Regions from separate parts of the Ruegeria sp. B32 genome, predicted to be linked through region 1. Evidence: riboswitches for the same ligand, from Rfam matches in the RefSeq annotation. Region 1 holds a riboswitch; each other region holds the start of a gene.

Region 1 (6,833 bases):
GTCGCAAACGCGATGATGGTTATTCTGCAGACCATGCCGGACCTCAGAGTATCAAGCCAGCGCTGCGCAGCCGATTCCGGCTACGCATCAAACGGGTCAAAGTGCGCCTTCGTCGCCGAGGAACTCGATACCAGCTGTCGCGCCGTCACTGTAGGCAATACAATTCCACGGAGCCCGATCCTCTCCAACCCCAACGGTGACTTGTGTTCCAGCCTCGCTGAAGGCGGATGAGAGCACGACCACCTGCGAATTGTTGGTTGTTTTGGCCACGTCTCGCAGACACGCCTGTTGAGCGGGCGTCAGTTCGGCAGGTGCGCTTGACGTGCTGGTGTCGTCACAGGCCGCTAGTAGTGCGAAACACGTCGCGCCTGAAATCATCATGACTTTCTTAATCACTTTCTTCTCCTCTTGGGTTTGTCGATACATGTGGAATAGGTGGCCTCTTTTTTTTGCGCGCTCACGTCTATGCAGTCATACGAGCATACCCCGGTCTGGTAATTCCCGTTCCAAAAAAGTCTGTCGCCAATGACGTGGCTGGCAGACAGGATTTCTGCTGATCCCCGGGACCGTGAACAAAGCGTGCTGATGTTATGACATTATGGGTAAAAACCGGTGCGAACTTTCGCGGAAGGGTTCGTAAATTTAATCCCGGCACTGCGTCCTCCCAACGCTGATCTTCGTAAAATGCCTTCCGACCGCCAGCACTCACTCCAGCAGTCGGAAGGGCCCGACGAAACGGGCGACAGCGACAACAACGGAGGTAAAGCTAAAGTTGTGTCGAATTCGTATGTTTGAATCAATCACAGGATAAATCAATGATTTTTCCGCGCGTAAATTTTGTACGCTTTCCAACGATAGGCTTCTGCATTCAAAGGGAAAAGGCGAGGCCGCTCACGGAGGCTTGGCAGTCGGCCCGCTTGCGCCGCCGTGTTTCGGGACCTTCCGAGCTATCTTAATCCAGTTGGTCAAAACGACGTGATTCGCGGCCCGGTCTGTCGCTCAGGTGGTGCCGAAGGGTCGCCTGGATACCTCCATTACGTACCCGCCCAGAACGTCGTTGACAGTGCAACCCGATTCATGGATGAGATTGGCGCTGATGGTTCCCGATCGTTTCGGCGGTCGGGTAAAAGGGAATACGGTGCGGCGCCGTTCTGACGCCAATTCCGTGACTGCCCCCGCAACTGTAGGCGGTGTGCGACCCCCGGATGCCACTGGGCCGATAGGTCTGGGAAGGCGGGGCAAGCCATACACCGCGAGTCAGGAGACCTGCCATCATCAAACGCAACTCAACTCGGGCGGGGTGTCCCGGAAGGAGGCCAAGATGGCATTTTCGGCTTACGCCGCTGACATGACTGGTTCCCTTTCCGCCCCGCGATTTCGCGGAGGGCGAAATGAACCGACAATCAACACATAAAATCACGGTTTGCCTATCTTGCCGACCCAAAAGCGCAGCCGTACGCCCCGGGCCTGACCTGATCGGACGATTGCGCGCCGCGCTGGCCGAAGACGACGGTTTGGCAGGTTTTGACGTTTCCGGTGCGGCCTGCATGGCCGGGTGCACCCGACCCTGTACCGTCGCCTATCACGCGCCGGGCAAGGCATCTTACCTGTTTGGCGGCCTGACGTCTGAAGTGACCGGGGCATTGGTGGAATTCGCCCGGCTGTACCAGCAGTTGCGCGATGGATGGTGCAGCTCGGTCGACCGCCCGGCCGGGCTTCGCCACGCGACGCTGGCCCGCATTCCAGCCGCGATGGCTGCGTCTTCGGAAAATGCGGATTGCGCCTCATGAGCGCGCCTTTGCTGTCGGTGAATACCGTCACCTGGGCGCCGCGAAAACGAGCGCCGTTGGTGCTGCACGAGACCAGTTTTGCGCTGATGCGCGGGCAGGTCATGGGGGTTGTGGGGCCGAACGGTGCCGGCAAGACAACCCTTCTGCGGATGATCTACGGCTATCACCGTCCGTCCTCGGGCGACATTCTGGTGGACGGCGTGTCCGTCAAAAGAATGGCCCCCCGGGCGCTGGCGCGTCAGGTTGCCGCCGTGCTGCAGGAGCAGCCCTCGGATTTCGCGCTGACCGTGCGCGACGTCGTGGCGTTGGGACGTGTGCCGCACCGGTTAGGCCTGTCCACGCCCGGCAGTCGTGACCACCAGATCATCGAGTCCGCGCTTCACCGAATGGATCTGCACGGGTTTGCCGACCGTGGGCTGGCCACTCTGTCCGGCGGCGAGCGTCAGCGTGTGATGGTCGCCCGCGCCCTTGCCCAAGAGCCCCGGATTCTTGTGCTGGACGAGCCTACCAACCACCTGGACATCCGCCACCAGCTAGAGGTGTTGCGGCTGATCCGGGACCTCGATCTGACGATCGTCACCTCGCTGCACGACCTGAACTTGGCTGCCGATGTCTGCGACCGTGTTCTGGTTCTGAAGAACGGTCGACCCTGCGGCTTTGGCCCACCCCAGACAGTGCTGAGTGACAGGCTGGTCTCTGACACGTTCGAAGTCACCGCCCGGCAAGAGCAGCTCAGCCTCAGTCACAAACCTCACCTGACCTATCAACTCCCCAATCCCCAACCAGAAGGAAGCTTGAAATGAAACCGACCACCCTGGCCCTGGGCCTTGCTTTGGCCGCCAACACCGCGACCGCGGAAACCACCGTGCAAAGTTGCAATCGAACCGTCACCTTTGAAGAACCGCCCAAGGCGGCGGTCTCGAACGACGTGAACCTGACGGAAATGATGCTGGTGCTGGGCCTCGCCGACCGAATGGTGGGATATACCGGCATTTCCGGCTGGAAGACGTTGGACGAGGACATGCGCGCCGGAGTGCAGCAGCTGCCCGATCTGTCGGCCAAGTATCCCAGCAAAGAGGTGCTGGTCGGCGCAGATGCCGATTTCTATTTCGCGGGCTGGAACTACGGGATGAAAGTGGGTGGCGAGGTGACGCCAGAGACGCTCGAACCTTTCGGGATCAAAGTCTACGAACTGACTGAAAGCTGCATCCATATCGGCGACAAGCCCAAAGCCAGCATGAGCGACATGTACAACGATCTTCTGAACCTCGGTCGTATCTTCGGTGTCGAAGACAGGGCGCAAAAGCTGGTCCAGGGATATAAGGCCGAACTCGCTGAGATCACATTCAGCCTGAATCCCTCGGACGAACCGCTGCGTGTCTTTGTCTATGACAGCGGCGAGGATACGCCGTTCACTGCCGGCCGCTATGCCATGCCGACCGCTCTGATCGAGGCCGCAGGCGGCGTCAACATCATGGATGATTTCGAGAAAAGCTGGGCGACCGTCACTTGGGAGGAAGTCGTCGATCGCAACCCCGAAGTCATTGTGATCGTCAATTATGGCGACGTCACCGCCGAGCAGAAGCGGGACTTCATGGTCAATAATCCTGCATTTGCAGATCTGGACGCGGTCAAGAACGATCGTTTCGTGGTTCTGGAATATGTCGAGGCCACACCCGGACCGCGCAACATCAAGGCGGTTCGGAAGCTCGCCCATGGCTTTTGGGGCCCGGCTGCCTTGGTCGGCAACTAAATGCGCGTAGTGCAGGCGCGCCGGGTACTACCGCTCTGGGCGGCGATGCTGGTGGGGCTAGTCGTGATGGTCGTTTCCTTGTCCTTTGCGATCTCGGTGGGGGCCATTTCGGTGCCCACCAAGACCGTTTGGGGAGTGTTGCTGCACGAAACCGGCCTATCCTCGGGCGAGCCGACATGGTCAAAGGGCCGCGCCGCGATTATCTGGGAAATCCGTTTTCCGCGCGCCTTGCTTGCCGTCATGGTCGGGGCCGGACTGGCGATTGTCGGGGCCACCCTCCAAGCGGTCACAAGAAACCCGCTGGCCGATCCGCACCTGCTGGGCATATCGGCCGGCGGCGCGTTTGGAGCCATTCTTGCCTTGTTGCATACCGGCTTGTTTCTGGGGCTTCTGACCGTGCCGGTCATGGCGTTTCTGGGTGCCCTGGCGGCCACGCTGACGGTCCTGAGCGTTGCCCGCTGGGCCGGCGCCACAAGCGCGGACCGCCTGGTCCTGACCGGTGTGGCGGTGTCTTTCGTCATCATGGCTGGCGCCAACATTCTGATTTTCCTCGGCGATCCCAAGGCGGCCCATACGGTCGTGTTCTGGATGTTGGGCGGGTTGGGGTTGGCTCAATGGTCATACCTGATCTACCCGCTGGCGATCCTGCTGCCATGCGGCACCTGGTTGTGGCTTCAGGCCGCCAGGCTGAACGCGATGACCATCGGGGATGAGACTGCAAGCTCGTTGGGTATTGCGGTGGCGCGGTTTCGGCTTGGTGTCTTTGCAGCTGGCGCGCTGATCACCGGAGTCATGGTGGCCTTCTCGGGCAAGATCGGCTTCGTCGGTCTGATGGTTCCGCATATCGTGCGGTTCCTTGTTGGCGGAGACTATCGACGCGTCGTTCCTCTGTCGGCAATTCTGGGTGGTTTGTTTTTGCTCTGGGCGGATGTGGTCGCCAGAACCGCAATGGCCCCCGAGGACATCCCAGTTGGCGTCGTCACGGGTCTTTTGGGAGGGATCTTCTTTATTCTGTTGTTGAAACGCTGAGTGTTGAGGCCCGTTGGCGGATCATCAGCCAAACGGTGCTTGAAGCTGGCGGAGCACCGGCGAAGGCGCGCAGCAAAAGTGTAGAACTTGAAAGCAAGCCCTTCACTATTTTAGCCATATCAATGGGTAATGGCGGAGACGAAGGGATTCGAACCCTCGAGACGGTTTCCCGCCTACTCCCTTAGCAGGGGAGCGCCTTCGACCACTCGGCCACGTCTCCGCCGACGGGTATAGCCGTGCAAGCGACGGAAATACAAGGCCAATTCCTGCGCCACCGGAAATTTTTGCCGGATTGGGCGAAGCCCTTGAAAACGCTTGGAATCGCTTAGGTCTGCACCCGCTTGGACCAAGGCGTGGTCACCATGTCTTGCTGTTGGATTTCCAAGAACTATGCGTGGATTCGCGTTCTGCTTCGATTTGGTTTCGCTATCCCAACGTCGGTTGGCCTGAGAATTTACGCGCGGCCAGAGTACGTAATCGGACACATAATTATGGCGAGCCAGGTGCGGTGGGGAACTGCATCTGCAAAATGATGGGTGTCGCGAACGGCTGAACCAATTGGAGAGGTTGCCTGCCTTTGGCGTTGGAACGCGCTCTGCTGGATCACCCGTGCCAGGTGGTTTGAGTTGCAGAAACGGCGGTTTCTTTTGACTAAACTCGGCGGCTCGGCTTGTCTGCGGAACAGGCATAAGAACAGAAAACTTGCCAATTACATGCCAATGGATGCATATTTGCTAAGATTTTAGTCATTTTGATTGATCCAAAAAACAGTTTCAGAGGCTGGCCGGGCAGTGAGCGCATCCGCGCTCGACAGTAACCTTTGGGGGAAGGGCTGGCATTTTGGCTTGGTTGAAGATTGTTCTGGTTGGTTTTTTCGTTCTTTGCGTTCCTGCCCTCAGCTGGGCAAATATTGGAACCGTAATCAGCGTGAAACAGGGGGCGGACGTGACCCGTGGCGGCAAAACGCTGCCCCTGCGTAATGGGATGGAGGTGTTGTCCGGCGACTCGATCGTCACGGATGCGAATGGCGTGGTTCAGCTTGTCTTTGTGGATGACACGAAGATCGCGGTTGGTCCCAATGCGCGGATGGTTCTGGACGTGAAGATGTTGCGCGGCAACCGCAAGGCCAAGAGCTTTGCTGTCGAGGCGCTGGGTGGAAGCTTCCGGTTCATCTCGGGCAAAAGCAGGAAACGCGCCTACTCCATCAAGACGCCGACGGCCACCATGGCGGTGCGGGGCACGGTATTTGACATGTGGATCGCGCCGGGAAACCAAAGCGCGATGCTCGTGCTGCACGGCACGGTTCAGATGTGTGGCCTCGGCGGCTCTTGCCGATCGACGGGCCGGATTTGCAGCTTGTATGCAACCAGCCAGCGTGGTGCGGTCGGGCGCCCGGTCGACCAGGCGATGTATGATAAGGCCGTGGTCAGCGGTTTTCCTTTCATTCAGTCGCAGAAAGACCTCAAACCGCCTTTGCAGGTGGATGTCGAAGGTTGCTCGGGTGAATCCCAACCTGCGCCGCGCGCAAAATCGGACGCGCCCGAACCGCGCCGGTCCGCTCCGCCGCAGAGGCAGGTCAAGGCAGCGGTTGCCGCGCCGCCCGAACAACCGGATCCGGTCGGGCAGTTCGACAGGTCGGGCGACCGGCCCGAAACTGCCGATGATCGGCGGGATACTGGCGGCGGTGTCTTTGGGTCCGGCGGCGATGGCTAGAGCGTTGTCCATGTCGTTGCTGGCGAGCAGAGGTTGACGTGAGTGTCAGGCAGCACGAGAAAGCCGGACGGCGCCGTGCTTTTCGGCTGGTGGGCTTGGGTCTGATCCTGTTTGGTTGTCTGCTGCGGGTATTGGACCCTTATCCGGTCCGCATGTCCCGGCTGATCTATTTCGACGTGTTGCAGCGGTTGTCCCCGCGCGCCTTCGATCCCGATTTGCCGGTCCGGGTCGTCGATATCGACGAAACGTCGCTCGAGAATTGGGGCCAATGGCCCTGGCCCAGGACCCTGTTGACGCAGATGGTCGAGCGTTTGGGCGAGTATGGCGCCGCTTCAATCGCTTTTGACATGTTGTTCGCCGAGCCCGATCGGTACTCACCGTCGCGGCTGCTGAGTGATCCGGCCCTGGCTGACATTCTCAGCGCCAAAAAGGAGGCCGCCCAGCTGGACAATGACATCTTGTTCGGGGCCGAGGTTTCGAACTGGCCCGTCGTGATGGGTGTGGCGGCGCGATTGACCGGAGGGGATCAGGACATTGCCCCGAAGGCC
Region 2 (6,833 bases), 1.2 Mb from region 1:
CGAGACCTCGATGGTAGTGTCGCCCTTGGGCAGGTCCGAAATGTGCATCCAGTTGCCATAAAGCCGGGCCAGCTTGACGCCGTTTACATAGACATGCGCATGGCCTTCGCCGGGCTTGTTGTCCAGCGAGGCGTTCTCCGGCGAGAAGCGGAAGTTTTTTGGCATCACATGCAGGTTCCAACCCGCCATCGGGTCGGGGGAGACGGCGATCTCCAGCCCCGGCGCGTCCGGTCCGGCGGGCAGGTTGATGGCGGCGCTGTGGTCATGGGCCATGGCCTCGGCGTGATGGCCGCCATGTTGGGCGGGGTCGGAATGGTCGTGGCCATCGAAGGTGACGCCGTTGGCCGCGGCCAGCACGAACCCGGCACCCCCACCAAAGACCAGACCGATCGCGAAAAGAGCAAGCGAGCGTGTCATCATGTTTCCTTGAAAAGCAAATGACCCGCCGGTTGGGCGCCGGCGGGTCGTGGGATTTCGGGGATCAGGCCGCGGCTTCGACGCGCTTGCCCTCGCTTTGCCAGAAATACCCGGCAAACGAACCCAGCAGCACCCAGGCCACAAGGCCGACGCCAAAGGCGCGTGCTGCGAACAGGGCCCCGATCTCGGTCGGAACCGGCCCGGTGAACACGTCGGGTTCCGGCGCGCCGATCAGGTGCGGGGCCATCAACAGCACGGCCGCAACCAGATAGCTGACGATGTTGCCACCAAAGGCGATCAGCCACATGGCCACACCAGCAGCCGCGACGGTTGCCCACCACCAGATCTGCCGCGCGAACACGTCGGCTGCGGCAACACCCGGAACCTCGGGGGCCAGGGTGAAGCCCGGCGCCAGGTGAAAGGCGATGAAACCGGCAAGCCCCCATAGCACGCCCGTGCGCCCGTCAACCGGGTGGCCTTGCGCCTCGGCCAGCGACATCAGGGCGACCAGAACCAGCGCATAGCCGGTATAGGTCAGCATGGTGAACACCACGCTCAGCCCGTCGCGGGTCAGGTCCGAGAACATGCCCGGCAGTTCGGGATGGGCCGAGACGGCTTCGGCTCCGAAATGCACCAGCTCTCCGGATTCATAGAGTTCAGCATGCAGCAACACGGGTTGCACGAATACCAACTGCAGCAGGGCGACGATCAACCCGGCTGCAGCACCAGCGAACAACGCGCTGGTCAGAATGCGACTGAACATTGGTTTAGTGGCAGGGGAAGCCGGTTGCGTGGCGCACGTCATGCGCGGCGTCATGCAGCGCCGATGCCTGAACGTGACCAGCCAGGGTGATGATCCCCAGGCCCAGGGCTGCCGCGAACACTGCCGAAAGAATGCCAGCGCGTGCCGTTGATGCGGTTTGCGTTTGTGTCGTCATTTTCTGTCCTCCTGTGCCGCCGCACCCGACGGCCGGTGTTTCATTGTTCGCCTGGCAGGTCTCCTGGCTTGCGGGTCAGCGCCTCTGTTCGCCTTCCCCCCGAACGGATCGGGAGTGGCTGGTTGAACAGGGCTCACCGCTTACAGTCGCGGGGGCGGCTTCGGATTTGACCTGCGCGCAGGCCGCACCAAATTCCCTCTTAGCATCCGGATGTCTCCGGCAGGACCAGACCCGTCCATTTAGACGTGAATGCCGCTGTGGCGCAATCGCCATTTGCGACCTTTCGCGTCAATTCCCGCGCTTTTTCAGAACATAGATATCCATGATCCACTCGTGCCGGGCGCGGGCCTCGGTGCGGGTGCGCAGGATCTCATCGGCCACATCGGCCAGCGGACCTTTGATCAGGATCTGCTCGGGCATACCAACGTAAGCCCCCCACCAGATGTCAAAATCGGCCATGTCCAGCGTCTGGAACGAACATTCGCCATCCAGCATCACCGCAACCGTATCGGCGTCGCTGGGCCAGCCCTCGTCGCGGATGCGCCGGCCGGTGGTCACCAGATAAGGCGCGCCGATCTCGTTGATTGGCATGGCATGGGCCGCCGTCAGCGCCTGCAGCGCCGTGATGCCGGGGATCACCGTGGCGTTCGGCTGCGGGTCCAGCCGCGCCGCGATTCGCAGCGAACTGTCATAGAGCGACGGGTCGCCCCAGATCAGCAGGGCGACGGTGCGCGCCTTGGGGTGCCGGGCCATCGCCTCCTGCCAGCGCAGGGCGATCGCGTCGTGCCATTCATCCACGCCGCGCAGGTAGCCATCTTGCGACCGGCGCTCGGGGATGTCGAAATAGGCGATTTGGGGCGGTGTGCCGGTGACCTTGCGGATGATTTCCTCGCGCACGCCGGCCAGATCGGCCTTGTTGGCGCCCTTGCGCGGGATCAGGATCAGATCGGCCGCGCGGATCGCCTGCGCGCCCTGAAAGGTCACGTGGTCCGGGTTGCCGGTGCCGATTCCGATCAAGACCAGATCAATCATCGTCGAACTCCGCCAACGGACCATAAAGGATCAGCGCTGGCGCGGTGCCGATCTCGGAACCCAGGCGCTCGGCCAAGGCACCGACGGTGGACCGGTGCAGCGACTGCTCAGGCGTCGAGACCGACTCGGCCATCAGCGCGGGGGTCTCCAGCGGCAGCCCATGCGCGTGCAGCGCGCCGGCTAGCAGTGGAAAGGTGCGCTTGCCCATGAACACCACCGTCGTCGCACCCGGGTCGGCCAGCGCGGGCAGGTTCAAGTCCTCGGGAAGCTTCCCGCTGACATCGTGGCCGGTGACGAATTGCACCCGCCGCGCGGTCAGGCGCCGGGTCAGCGGGATGCCCGCAGCCGCAGCCGCCGCAATGGCCGAGGGGATACCCGGAATGATCTCGTACGCGATCCTGGCAGCGCGCAGTGCCACCAGCTCCTCCTCGAGGCGTCCGAACAGGCCGCCATCGCCCGATTTCAGCCGCACGATCCGCTGGCCGGTCTGGGCGTACTCGACCAGCAGGCGGCTGACATGGTCCTGCTTGGGCGAGGGCCGCCCGGCGCGCTTGCCCACGCCCACAAGGTCGGCCTCCTTGCGCGCATGGCTCAGGATCGGCCCGCTGCTGAGATCGTCGAACAGTACCGCATCGGCCTTTTGCAGCCGGTCCACGGCCTTGAGGGTCAACAATTCCGGGTCGCCGGGACCGGACCCGATGAAGGAAACGAAACCGCTCATGCGCTGGCCTCTGCGATCAGATGGAAGAACGTACCGGTGACATGTCCGCGGCGCGATCCGGTCTGCGGACCTTCGGCGCCTTCGGCGTCAAAAACCCGTGCCAAGGGCGCGTCGGGCTGCTCGACGATCGAGGAATAGTGGAACTCGTGCCCCCGCAGCGCGGTCCCGGCCGAGAACCCGGGCATGTCGGCCAGCAACTCGGCTCGGCGATAGCCCAGGTTGAACTTGCGCTTCTCGTACGAAGTGACAAGGCCCAGCAGCCCGGCCATCCGGTGGCGGGTGCCGTCCTTGTCGATCAGCCCTTCGCCCAGGGCCATGTAGCCGCCGCATTCACCATGTACGGGCCGCGTTTCGGCATGTCTGCGCAAGCCGGTCAGGAACCGCTCTGCCGCAGCCAAGGTTCCGGCGTGCAGTTCGGGGTACCCGCCGGGCAACCAGACCAGATCGGCATCCGGGGCCGGCGCCTCGTCCGCCAGCGGAGAAAACGGCAGGATCTCGGCCCCGGCCGCCCGCCAGCCTTCCAGAAGGTGCGGATAGGTAAAGGAAAACGCCGCGTCCCGGGCCAGTGCGATCCGTTGCGCCGGAGGGCGCGGCAGCGCGGCCGACGACGGCCCCATCGGGCCCGAGGAGGCCGCCCGCTTGATCGCCTCCAGTTCCACATGCTCACGCAGAAAGGCCGCGTAGCCGGCAATCGCGCTTTCCAGATCGGGGTGCTCGACCGCTTGAATCAAACCAAGATGCCGCTCAGGCAGGGTCAGGTCGCCGCGCCGGGGCAGGACGCCCAGAACCGGCAGGCCCGCGCGCTCCATCCCCAGACGGGTCAGGCGTTCGTGGCGCGGGCTGGCGCAGCGGTTCAGAATCACGCCGGCAAAGGGCAGGTCGGGGTTGTACATCCGGAACCCCAGCGCCGTGGCCGCAGCCGATTGCGCCTGTCCGCCCACGTCCAGCACCAGAACCACCGGCCAGCCCATGCGCAGCGCGGTTTCGGCGCTTGACCCGTGGCCCAGTTCTCCCGGCTTGGCGACTCCGTCGAACAGGCCCATCGACCCTTCGGCCACCACGATGTCGGCGCCTTGGGCCTGCGCCGCAATCGCGCCCAGCAACGGCGCGCCCATCGCCCAGCTGTCCAGGTTGAACGAGGCCCGCCCCGCCGCCGCCCGGTGAAAGGCCGGGTCGATGTAGTCGGGACCGCTCTTGAAGGGCTGCACCGTCAGCCCGTCCTCGGCCAGCGCGCGCAGCAGGCCCAGCATCACCGTGGTCTTGCCCGTGCCCGAGGATGGGGCCGAGATCAGCAGTCCGGGCGGGTTAGTCATCGCCGTGACTCCAGCTTGACCACGGGCTGTCGGCGCTTTGCGGACGATAGCGACGGTCATAAGTCTTGGAATACAAGCAGCTTTCGTCGAAGCCTTCACCGGCCAGCGCCGGCCCGACCAGGATCAGCGCGGTGCGCGAGATGCTTTCGTCCAGCGAGTCCTTCAACGTGCCCAGCGTGGCGCGGATGATTCGCTCGTCAGGCCAGCTTGCGCGGTACACCACGGACACCGGGCAATCGACGCCATAGGCGGGGGTCAGGTCGGCCACCACCTTTTCCAGATTGCCGATCGACAGGTGGATGGCCAGTGTGGCGCCGGTGCGGGCGAAGTTTTCCAGCGTCTCGCCTTCGGGCATGGACGAGGCGCGCCCCGGGGTCCGCGTCAGCACCACCGATTGCGCCAGCCCGGGCAGGGTTAGCTCGGTGCCCAAAGCGGCGGCGGCGGCGGCAAAGGACGGAACGCCGGGGGTCACGCTGACTGGAATGCCCATCTGTTTCAGGCGCCGGATCTGTTCGCCCATCGCCGACCAGACCGACAGGTCGCCCGAATGCAGCCGGGCCACGTCCTGACCGGCGTCATGGGCGGCTTGAATTTCGGCCATGATCTGATCCAGATCCATCGGCGCGGTATTCACGATCCGGGCGCCTTCGGGGCAATGAGCCAGGATTTCTTCGGGCACCAGCGACCCGGCATACAGGCACACCGGGCAAGCGGCGATGATGTCGCGTCCGCGCAGGGTCAGAAGGTCGGCGGCGCCCGGTCCGGCGCCTATGAAATGAACGGTCATGTCTGTCCTCCGATGGCGACCGCGCAGGTGGCAAGCCGGTCGTCCGAGATCTGTCGGGGTGAAAGCAGCCGCGCGCCCGGTCCGGCGGCGGCGAGGGCGGAAGCTTCGGCCACGCTGCCGGTGCCATGGGTGGCGCGGCTGCGGGGCGAGCAGGTAAGGGTACGTTGCCCGGCCAGATCGGCCGGGTCCACGAAATGCAGGGGCAGGGCGCAGGCGGCGGCAAATTCGGCCAGCGCCGGGTGGCCGGCCTTGTCTGCGGCGGTGGCCAGCGCGTCCACCGCCTGCCCGGCAGTGGCGCGGTCGAACGCGGCCCGCAGGCTGGCGCAGGTCGCGGTGGACGAAAATCCAAGCCCGGCCACGATCATAGGGTCACGCTCCACTGAACGACCGGATAGGCCGATTTCCAACCGCGCCGTGGGCCGAGGTCGCCGGCCTGCGCCAGTTCGATCCGCAGCAGGTCGCCGCCCAGCTTGGCGTGCCAAATGCTCAGCAATGCTTCGCTTTCCAGCGTCACGGCGTTGGCCACCAGCCGGGTGCCCGAGGGCAGGTTGGCCGCAAGCCAGTCCAGCAGCGCGTCGCTCAGCCCACCGCCGATGAACACCACGTCAGGCAAGGGCAGGCCGTTCAACGCGTCAGGCGCCCGGCCATGGATGACCTGCAACCGATCCTGCCCCAGCGCGTCGGCATTGGCGCGGATGCGCGCGACGCGGTCTGCGCGCGGCTCGATCGTGGTGGCCGTCAGGGACGGGTCGCACATCAGCCATTCGATGCCGATCGATCCGCTGCCGCCGCCGATGTCCCACAGATGCTCGCCCCGCGCAGGCGCCAGCGCTGACAGTGTCAGCGCGCGCACCGGCCGTTTGGTGATCTGCCCATCGGTTTCGAAAATCTCGTCGGGTTTGCCAGAGGCCAAGGGCAGCTCACGCCCGTCGCCCGCAACCTCGAGCGCCACGCAGACCGGATGCTCGAACGAGTCCAGCAGGGCTTCGGTCAGGGACATGCTGCGCGCGCGTTCCCGAGGGCCGCCGAGGGCCTCCATCACGTGCAGGGTCGTTTCGCCGAACCCGGTCTCGGTCAGATAGCGGGCCAGCTCGGCCACAGCGGCCCCGTCACGCAGCAGGACGATGGCGCGCAAGCCGCGCGACAGGTGCGGACGCAGGCGGGTCAGGGGGGCGGCGTGCAAGCCGAAGGTGGCAACGTTTTCCAACGGCCAGCCCAATCGTGCGGCCGCCAGAGAGAAGGTCGACTGCCCCGGCCGTGCCACCCACTCCCAAGGGGCGAAATTGCGCGCGATCACCGACCCGGCGCCAAACCAGAACGGATCACCCGAGGCCAGAACCACCGTGCGGCGGCCCTTCAACCCCTGCAGGATGGGCAGCCCGTCGGCGAACGGCACCGGCCATTCGATGCGTTCGGCTCCGGTTTCGGGAACCAGTGACAGGTGCCGGGGCGGGCCCATGATGACCTCGGCGCGCTCCAGCTCTTGACGGCTTGCGGGCGACAGGCCATCCAGTCCATCCTCGCCCAAGCCCAGAATGGTCAGCCACGGAGTTTCAGACATGCCCAACCTCCTGATCCTTGGCGGCACGACCGAGGCCAACGCATTGGCCCGCGCCGTGGCGGAT
Region 3 (6,833 bases), 1.2 Mb from region 1:
AATAAACGTAAATGCAAGCAACGCTTCGTTCACAATTTGAAGAACCTCCTAGGTTGGTTGACCCTCTCGCCAACAGAAAAGCTTCACTTCCGAGCCAAGCCACATCGCCTCCGATCACCGCTTCGCTCACACCTGCAGCCCCGCAGCGCGCACCTGCTCAGGCGTCACTAGCTTTGAAGCGATCAAATCCTCGATCTGCCGGTTGGTGATGTGGCGGCACAGAGGATGGCGCTCGTGGATCCACTCGGCGAGGCTGGCGCGCCCTTTGACTTCGGCTTCTCGCGCCTTCTCGCGGTCTGCCTGGATCTGGGCCAGTCCCTTCTCCCACCGGCGCATCTTGAACCAGTTGTCCGAGAAACAGACCTTGCTGCGCGTGTAGCCTTCGCTTTCCTTGGCATAGGCTTTAACCGCCTGACGCAGGTCATCGGGCTCCACACCGGCTTTCACAACCGCTGCGATCAGGCGCAGACTGGTCCGCCGGTCTCGGATCCTGTCTTCGGGATAGGTCGCCAAGATCTTCTCAGATTCAAAATCTTCAACCTCCTCCGCCGCCTCGCGCCTGCGCGTAGGTGGTTTATGGATGGTTTTAGGATGGTTTGGGGTCCACCGTGAACCCCGTACCCCGTTCACCGTGGACCCCGTACCGGGTTCAGGCTGGACGGGGTTCACAGTGACCCCCGTGTCGATGTCGGGCTCGGCCGTGGGTTCGAGCGCGGCCACGCGATCCAGAACAATGCGGTAAATGACGGTGTAGCCGTTCTTGCAGTGCCGCCGCCCTGTCTCGATCAGAATACCTTCACGCAGGAAGTCGATGATGGTGCGCTTGACCGTGCTCTCGCTGAGCTCTGTGTGGCGCTGGATCGTCCCCTTGGAACACCAGATTCCCGAGCCGTCATCGCTCGCCTTGTCGGCCAGGAACATGATGATCTGCTTGCGCGCAGCGCTGCCAAAGCGGCGCTCGGCGCACTCATTTGCGATGCGCCAGCTCATTGGACCACCTCGCCTTTCAGAGGCCACGAAAAAGGCGACTGAGCGTTTGCGGTGCGGCGCTGGCCTGTGCTAACGTGTTTCGGAAGCTGACAGGCTTTTTCTATTTGGCCCCGGTTCACAGTTGCCGCTGTGACGGGGCCTTTTTCGTTTTGAACCGGCGAATTTGGCTTTGAAACTTTCGCTTTTTGTTCACTTTTTGTCAGGGGGTGTTTTGCACCCTTAAGCCGTTGTTTTCGCTCGCGCTCTTTCTGGATTGCAAATCCGTGTACACCGGTTCGATTCCGGTACTCGCCTCCAACTTTCCAGCCTCGCATTGCATCGCTGTTCTCTGGTCCTGTGATAGTCGCCTGGACCAGTTTGTTGATACGAAACGCCAAAATACGCGCGGAGATGGTTAGCGCAGCCGAGCTAACCAGTAATTTCCGGGCAAGGATTTAGTCCGCGCTGGGTCACCAGCGACGCGGTCGGTACATGCGAGCCCCCCCGGAAAGGGCGTGCCTTGCGCTGACCGTCGGCTCAAACCGTGCTTCGGCCTTGAGGAATCACCTCATACCCCGGCTCTTCTGGTTCATCGTCCTGCATCTCGGCCGGAAAACCGGGCGCGGTAATGCTCAGCCCGGTTGCATCCTCGAGCCGTCGAATGACGTTGGGCGACAGCTCGCGCGCGCCATAGCGGGCGATGGCGTCGTCGAAGATCTTAATCATCAACGGGTTCATCTCCAACGGCACGCCGGCGCGGTCGGCGACCTCCTGGAACAGGCCGATATCCTTTTTCACCAGGTCCATGGTGAAGGAAATATCGCGCGAGCCGTTCAGGATCACCTGGCTTTCGGTTTCATGCACGAAGGACGTGCCGGACGAGATCTTGATCGCCTCGTAGGTGGTGTTCAGGTCCATCCCGGCGGCCTTTGCGGTCACCAGCGCCTCGGCGCAGGTGATCAGGTTGGCAGTGGCCAGATAGTTGGTCAGCACCTTCAGAACCGAGGCCGTGCCCAGATCGCCGGTATGCAGAATGCGCCGGCCCATGGTCGTAAGGAACGGCAGGATACGCTCGAACGTGGCCCGGTCGCAGCCCGCGAAGATCGAGATATTGCCCGTGGCCGCCCGGTGGCACCCGCCCGAAACCGGGCAGTCCACCGCCGCCCCGCCGCGTTCGATCACCATGGCCCCCAGGCGTTTGACCTCGGCCTCGTCGGTGGTGGACATCTCCATCCAGATCTTACCGTGGGTAACCTCGGGCAGCATCTGCTGCATCACTGCGTCCGAGGCAGCGGGCGACGGCAAGCAGGTGATGACCGCATCGCAATCGCGCATCATCTGGGCCGGGCTTTCACCGGCTTTTGCTCCCTTGGCGGCGAACTCCGCCACAAGATCGGGGTTCAGGTCGTGTACCGTCAGGTCGATACCGTTGCGCAGCAGCGACCCCGACAGCTTGCACCCCACATTGCCCAAACCGATGAAACCGACCTTCATGTTCTGCCCTCCCGCAGGCGCAATTTCGTTGGCACGAGTATTTCCGTTGCCCATCGACAAAAGAAACGAATAATAAGTCAATCTAAATGCAAAATATTTTGGTGCTGAATGGACCGCCTGCCCAATCCGGCCTGGCTGCGCAGCTTCGAAGCCGCCGCCCGCCATCTGAATTTCACCACCGCCGCGCAGGAACTGGGCCTGACCCAGACGGCGGTGTCGCTGCATATCCGCTCGCTCGAGGCGGACCTCGGGCAGCCGCTTTTTGCCCGCAACGCCCGACACCTGTCGCTGACCGAGCTGGGCCAGTCCTATGCGCTGACCGTGCGCCGGGCGCTGTCGGATATTGCGCTGTCCACCAACAGCTTGTTCGGCCCCGCCTCGCGGCAGGCGCTGACCATCCGGGCGGCGATATCGACGATGACCTACTGGATCGCGGCCGAGCTGCCCGCGTTCAGCGCCCAGCACCCCGAGATCCCGGTGCGGCTGGTGTCGCATATCTGGAACGACTCGGCCGCGCCTGCGGATGTGGACGTGGAAATCCGGCTGGGCTATGGCGACTGGCCCGGAGTTGCGGCCGAACAGCTGTGCTCGGAACGGCTGGTGCCCGTCTGCCGGGCGCAGGACCCGGCGCCAGACCTGCAAAACGGCCCGTTGATTCACATTCTGGGGTATGAGGACAACTGGGCGCGGTACTTCGAGGCCACGGGCACCGACCTGCCCGACCGCCCCGCGCGTAATTCGGCGGATACGACCGTCACGGCGCTGCAACTGGTGATGGCCGGCGCTGGCTATGCCACCGTTCTGGAGCGGTTCGCGCGCAACACCATCGCCCAGGGCGCGCCGATCCGGGTTGCGGGGCCGGCGATTCCCTTTGCCCAGTCGCATTATCTGATCCGCAGCGTCAGCGCGGCGCCTCCGTCCATCCCTGCCCAGTTGTTCCTGGCCTGGCTGCGCGACCGGCTGGCCGGCGATGCCGCGGATTGATCCCGGCAAGTCGCTTTTTCGATCCGACGCGAGGCACTTGGCCCCGCGCGCTTGACAACCCCCCTGCCCGTGCCGCATGTCGCTTGCGTTGGTGTCTGTGCAAGCAGATGAAAAGGGAATGCGTCAGCGGTTTTCCGTCAAACGCAGCCGCCCCCGCGACCGTGACCGGAGAGGGTGCCCAAATGCCACTGGCTGCTGGCCGGGAAGGCGGGACATCCGACAGAGCGCCGCTCTGACATCCGCAAGCCGGGAGACCTGCCAACGCCCGAAGACAAACCGGACGGGGTGTTCCGGTGTCGGGCCCATGTCCGCAACGTGGCCCGCGCATACCCCGTCCCCCGACAACCGAGTGAGGGGGGATGAGAGACGTGACCGAGACCACACCAGTTGAACTGCTGGTCTGCACCACCTGCCGACGCGGGCTGCCCATCGAGGATGACGCCCAACGCCCCGGCACGCTGCTGCACAAGGCGCTGGCCGCTGCCGACCTGCCCGAGGGCATCACCCTGAAGCCGGTCGAATGCCTGTCGAACTGCGATCAGGGCTGCTCGATCGTTCTGCGCGGCGGGCCGTCGCGCTGGACCTTCGTCTATGAAAACCTGAACGAATCCGACCATGTCGAGATCATCGTCGAAGGCGCCACCAAATATCTGGCCGCCGATGATGGCCTTGTGAAATGGCGCGACCGCCCTGAACATTTCCGCAAGAACTGCGCCGCCCGCATTCCCCCGATTGGAGCCTGAGCATGAGCACCCTCGAAAAACTTCCCGTCACCGTCATCACCGGCTTTCTCGGCTCGGGCAAGACCACGCTGATCCGCCATCTGATGCAAAACCCGCAGGGCAAGCGGCTGGCCGTGGTGGTCAACGAATTCGGCGACGTGGGCGTCGATGGCGAAATCCTGAAAAGCTGCGCGATCCCCGACTGCCCGGCGGAAAACATCATGGAACTGGCCAATGGCTGCATCTGCTGCACCGTGGCCGATGACTTCATCCCCACGATCGAGGCGCTGATGGCGCTCGACCCGCGCCCCGATCACATCCTGATCGAAACCAGCGGTCTGGCCCTGCCGAAACCGCTGCTCAAGGCGTTCGACTGGCCCGACATCCGTTCCAAGATCACCGTGGACGGCGTGATCGCTCTGGCCGATGCCGAGGCCGTGGCCGCAGGCCGCTTCGCCCCGAATGTCGCGGCGGTGGATGCCCAGCGCATGGCCGATGACTCGATCGACCACGAAACGCCCCTGTCCGAGGTGTTCGAGGATCAGATCTCGTGCGCCGACATCATCCTGCTGACCAAGCCTGACCTGGCCGGCCCCGAAGGCGTGGCCAAGGCGCGCGAGATCATCGCCGCCGAGGCGCCCCGCCCCCTGCCCGTGGTCGAAGTGGCCGAGGGTGCGGTGGACGTGCGCGTGGTGCTGGGGCTGGAGGCCGCAGCCGAGGACGACATGGACGCCCGCCCCTCGCATCACGATGGCCATGACGACCACGAACATGACGATTTCGAAAGCATTGTGGTCGAGCTGCCAGAACAGACCGACCCGGCGCAGCTGGTCGCCAATATCGAGCGTCTGGCGAACGAGCTGAACATCCTGCGGGTCAAGGGCTATGCCGCCGTTCAGGGCAAGCCGATGCGCCTGCTGGTCCAGGCGGTCGGCGCGCGGGTGCGGCACCAGTATGACCGCCCGTGGAAACCCGAGGAAGAGCGCCGCTCGCGCCTTGTGGTCATCGCCGAGCATGACGACATCGACGAGGCCGCGATCCGCGGCATCCTGACGGGCGTCACCGAGGCCGCCGAGTAAGCACCGATGCACGTCGTCTTCCGCGAAAACCACGGGCTCGAAGAAACCGAGACCCCGACCGATCTGGGCCAGAGCCCGGCGGATCTGGTGGTGCTGTCCTTTTCGGACAGCGACCTGGGTGCTTTCGCGGCCGGCTGGCATCGCGGCGGCGGGCCCGAGGGGCGGATGCCCTCGTTGCGGCTGGCCAACCTGACGGCGCTGAAGCACCCATTGTCGGTCGATACCTATGTCGAGCAGACGCTGGAGGGTGCCAAGGGCATCCTGATCCGGCTGATCGGCGGAGTGCCCTATTGGTCCTACGGGTTGCAGCAGGTGCTGGCGCTGGCGCAGGCCAAGGGCATCGCGCTGGCGGTGCTGCCCGCCGACGGGCGCGAGGATACGCGGCTGGACGACTATTCCACCCTGCCGGTCTCGACCCTGCGGCGGCTGGCGCATCTGTGCGACACCGGCGGCGAGGTGGCCGCGCAGGCGGCGCTGGCGCAGATGGCGCTGGCGGCGGGGCTCTATGCCGGGCCGGTGATGGGGGCCAAGACTCTGCCCGAATGCGGCGCGTGGTGCCCGGATCGCGGCGTGATTGCGCCCGAGGACGCATTCGCGGGCGAAGGTCGGCGCATCATCGTGACGTTCTACCGCGCCTACCTGACCGCGGCCGATACCGCGCCGGTCGCGGCCCTGATCCGAGAAATCCGCGCGCGGGGTCATCAGGCGGTAGGGCTGTTCGCGCCCTCGCTCAAGGCGCCTGCGGCGGCGGAATGGCTGGCCGAGATTATCCCCGAGATGACGCCCTCGGCGATCATCAATGCCACCTCGTTTTCGGGCAAGGGCGCGTCGGGCACATCGCCCTTGGACGTGGCGGGCGTGCCGGTATTTCAGGTCGCGCTGGCCACTTCGCGCCGCAAGGCCTGGGCCGAGGCCGAACGCGGCATGTCGCCCGCCGATCTGGCCATGCATGTGGTCCTGCCCGAGGTGGACGGGCGTATCACAGCCGGTGTCGCCTCGTTCAAGGAGCCGGGCAAGCGCGACCCGCAACTGGAATATTCCCGTTTCACCCACCGGCCCGAGCCCGACCGGATCACCGCCATCGTCGACCGGGCGATGGCCTGGGTGGACCTGGCCGAGAAGCCAAAGGCGCAACAGGTCCCCGCGCTGGTCCTGTCCACCTATCCGGGCAAAGACTGGCAGATGGCCCATGCGGTGGGGTTGGACGCGCTGGCCTCGGCCGAGGCGATCCTGTCCGACCTGCAGGGCGCCGGCTATGACACCGCCCCCGCCGAACCGATTGCCGATACCTTGCTGGACGCCCGGATTTCCTGGCCGGTCTCGGCCTACCGCGCGGCGCTGGCGCAACTGCCCGAGGCGTTGCGCGCCAATCTGGAAACCGTCTGGGGCGCACCCGAGGACGACCCGACCTGTGCCGATGGGGCCTTCCACTTCACCGCGCTTCGGCGCGGCAAGGCGCTGGTGGCGTTACAGCCCGAACGCGGCACTCCGGAACTGCGCGACGACGAATACCACGACCTGTCGCGCACGCCCCGGCACGGCTACGTAGCCTTCTACCTGTGGCTGCGGCACGGGTTGGGCGCCG

What was found. A riboswitch is a leader RNA that binds a small molecule or an ion and turns the genes downstream of it on or off. The one in region 1 is predicted to bind cobalamin.
Region 2: it holds a riboswitch for cobalamin, as region 1 does, so the genes downstream of both, K3752_RS11540 (CbtB domain-containing protein) here and K3752_RS00080 (DUF1636 domain-containing protein) in region 1, are expected to answer to the same signal.
Region 3: it holds a riboswitch for cobalamin, as region 1 does, so the genes downstream of both, K3752_RS11470 (DUF1636 domain-containing protein) here and K3752_RS00080 (DUF1636 domain-containing protein) in region 1, are expected to answer to the same signal.

The regions. Positions count from the first base shown of each region.
Region 1 is NZ_CP081106.1:14,700-21,532, forward strand. It holds gene K3752_RS00075 (hypothetical protein) at 97-396, opposite strand; cobalamin riboswitch at 1,081-1,289, shown strand; gene K3752_RS00080 (DUF1636 domain-containing protein) at 1,392-1,790, shown strand; gene K3752_RS00085 (ABC transporter ATP-binding protein) at 1,787-2,593, shown strand; gene K3752_RS00090 (ABC transporter substrate-binding protein) at 2,590-3,543, shown strand; gene K3752_RS00095 (iron ABC transporter permease) at 3,544-4,572, shown strand; tRNA gene K3752_RS00100 (tRNA-Ser) at 4,703-4,792, opposite strand; gene K3752_RS00105 (FecR domain-containing protein) at 5,500-6,285, shown strand; gene K3752_RS00110 (CHASE2 domain-containing protein) at 6,324-6,833, shown strand, end outside.
Region 2 is NZ_CP081106.1:2,265,946-2,272,778, reverse strand. It holds gene K3752_RS11550 (hypothetical protein) at 1-417, opposite strand, end outside; gene K3752_RS11545 (CbtA family protein) at 482-1,180, opposite strand; gene K3752_RS11540 (CbtB domain-containing protein) at 1,185-1,355, opposite strand; cobalamin riboswitch at 1,391-1,600, opposite strand; gene cobF (precorrin-6A synthase (deacetylating)) at 1,644-2,387, opposite strand; gene cobA (uroporphyrinogen-III C-methyltransferase) at 2,380-3,108, opposite strand; gene K3752_RS11525 (cobyrinate a,c-diamide synthase) at 3,105-4,421, opposite strand; gene cobM (precorrin-4 C(11)-methyltransferase) at 4,414-5,208, opposite strand; gene K3752_RS11515 (cobalamin biosynthesis protein) at 5,205-5,573, opposite strand; gene cbiE (precorrin-6y C5,15-methyltransferase (decarboxylating) subunit CbiE) at 5,570-6,769, opposite strand; gene K3752_RS11505 (cobalt-precorrin-6A reductase) at 6,768-6,833, shown strand, end outside.
Region 3 is NZ_CP081106.1:2,253,515-2,260,347, forward strand. It holds gene K3752_RS11455 (hypothetical protein) at 127-990, opposite strand; gene K3752_RS11460 (NAD(P)-dependent oxidoreductase) at 1,507-2,463, opposite strand; gene K3752_RS11465 (LysR family transcriptional regulator) at 2,572-3,447, shown strand; cobalamin riboswitch at 3,520-3,725, shown strand; gene K3752_RS11470 (DUF1636 domain-containing protein) at 3,807-4,190, shown strand; gene cobW (cobalamin biosynthesis protein CobW) at 4,193-5,248, shown strand; gene cobN (cobaltochelatase subunit CobN) at 5,255-6,833, shown strand, end outside.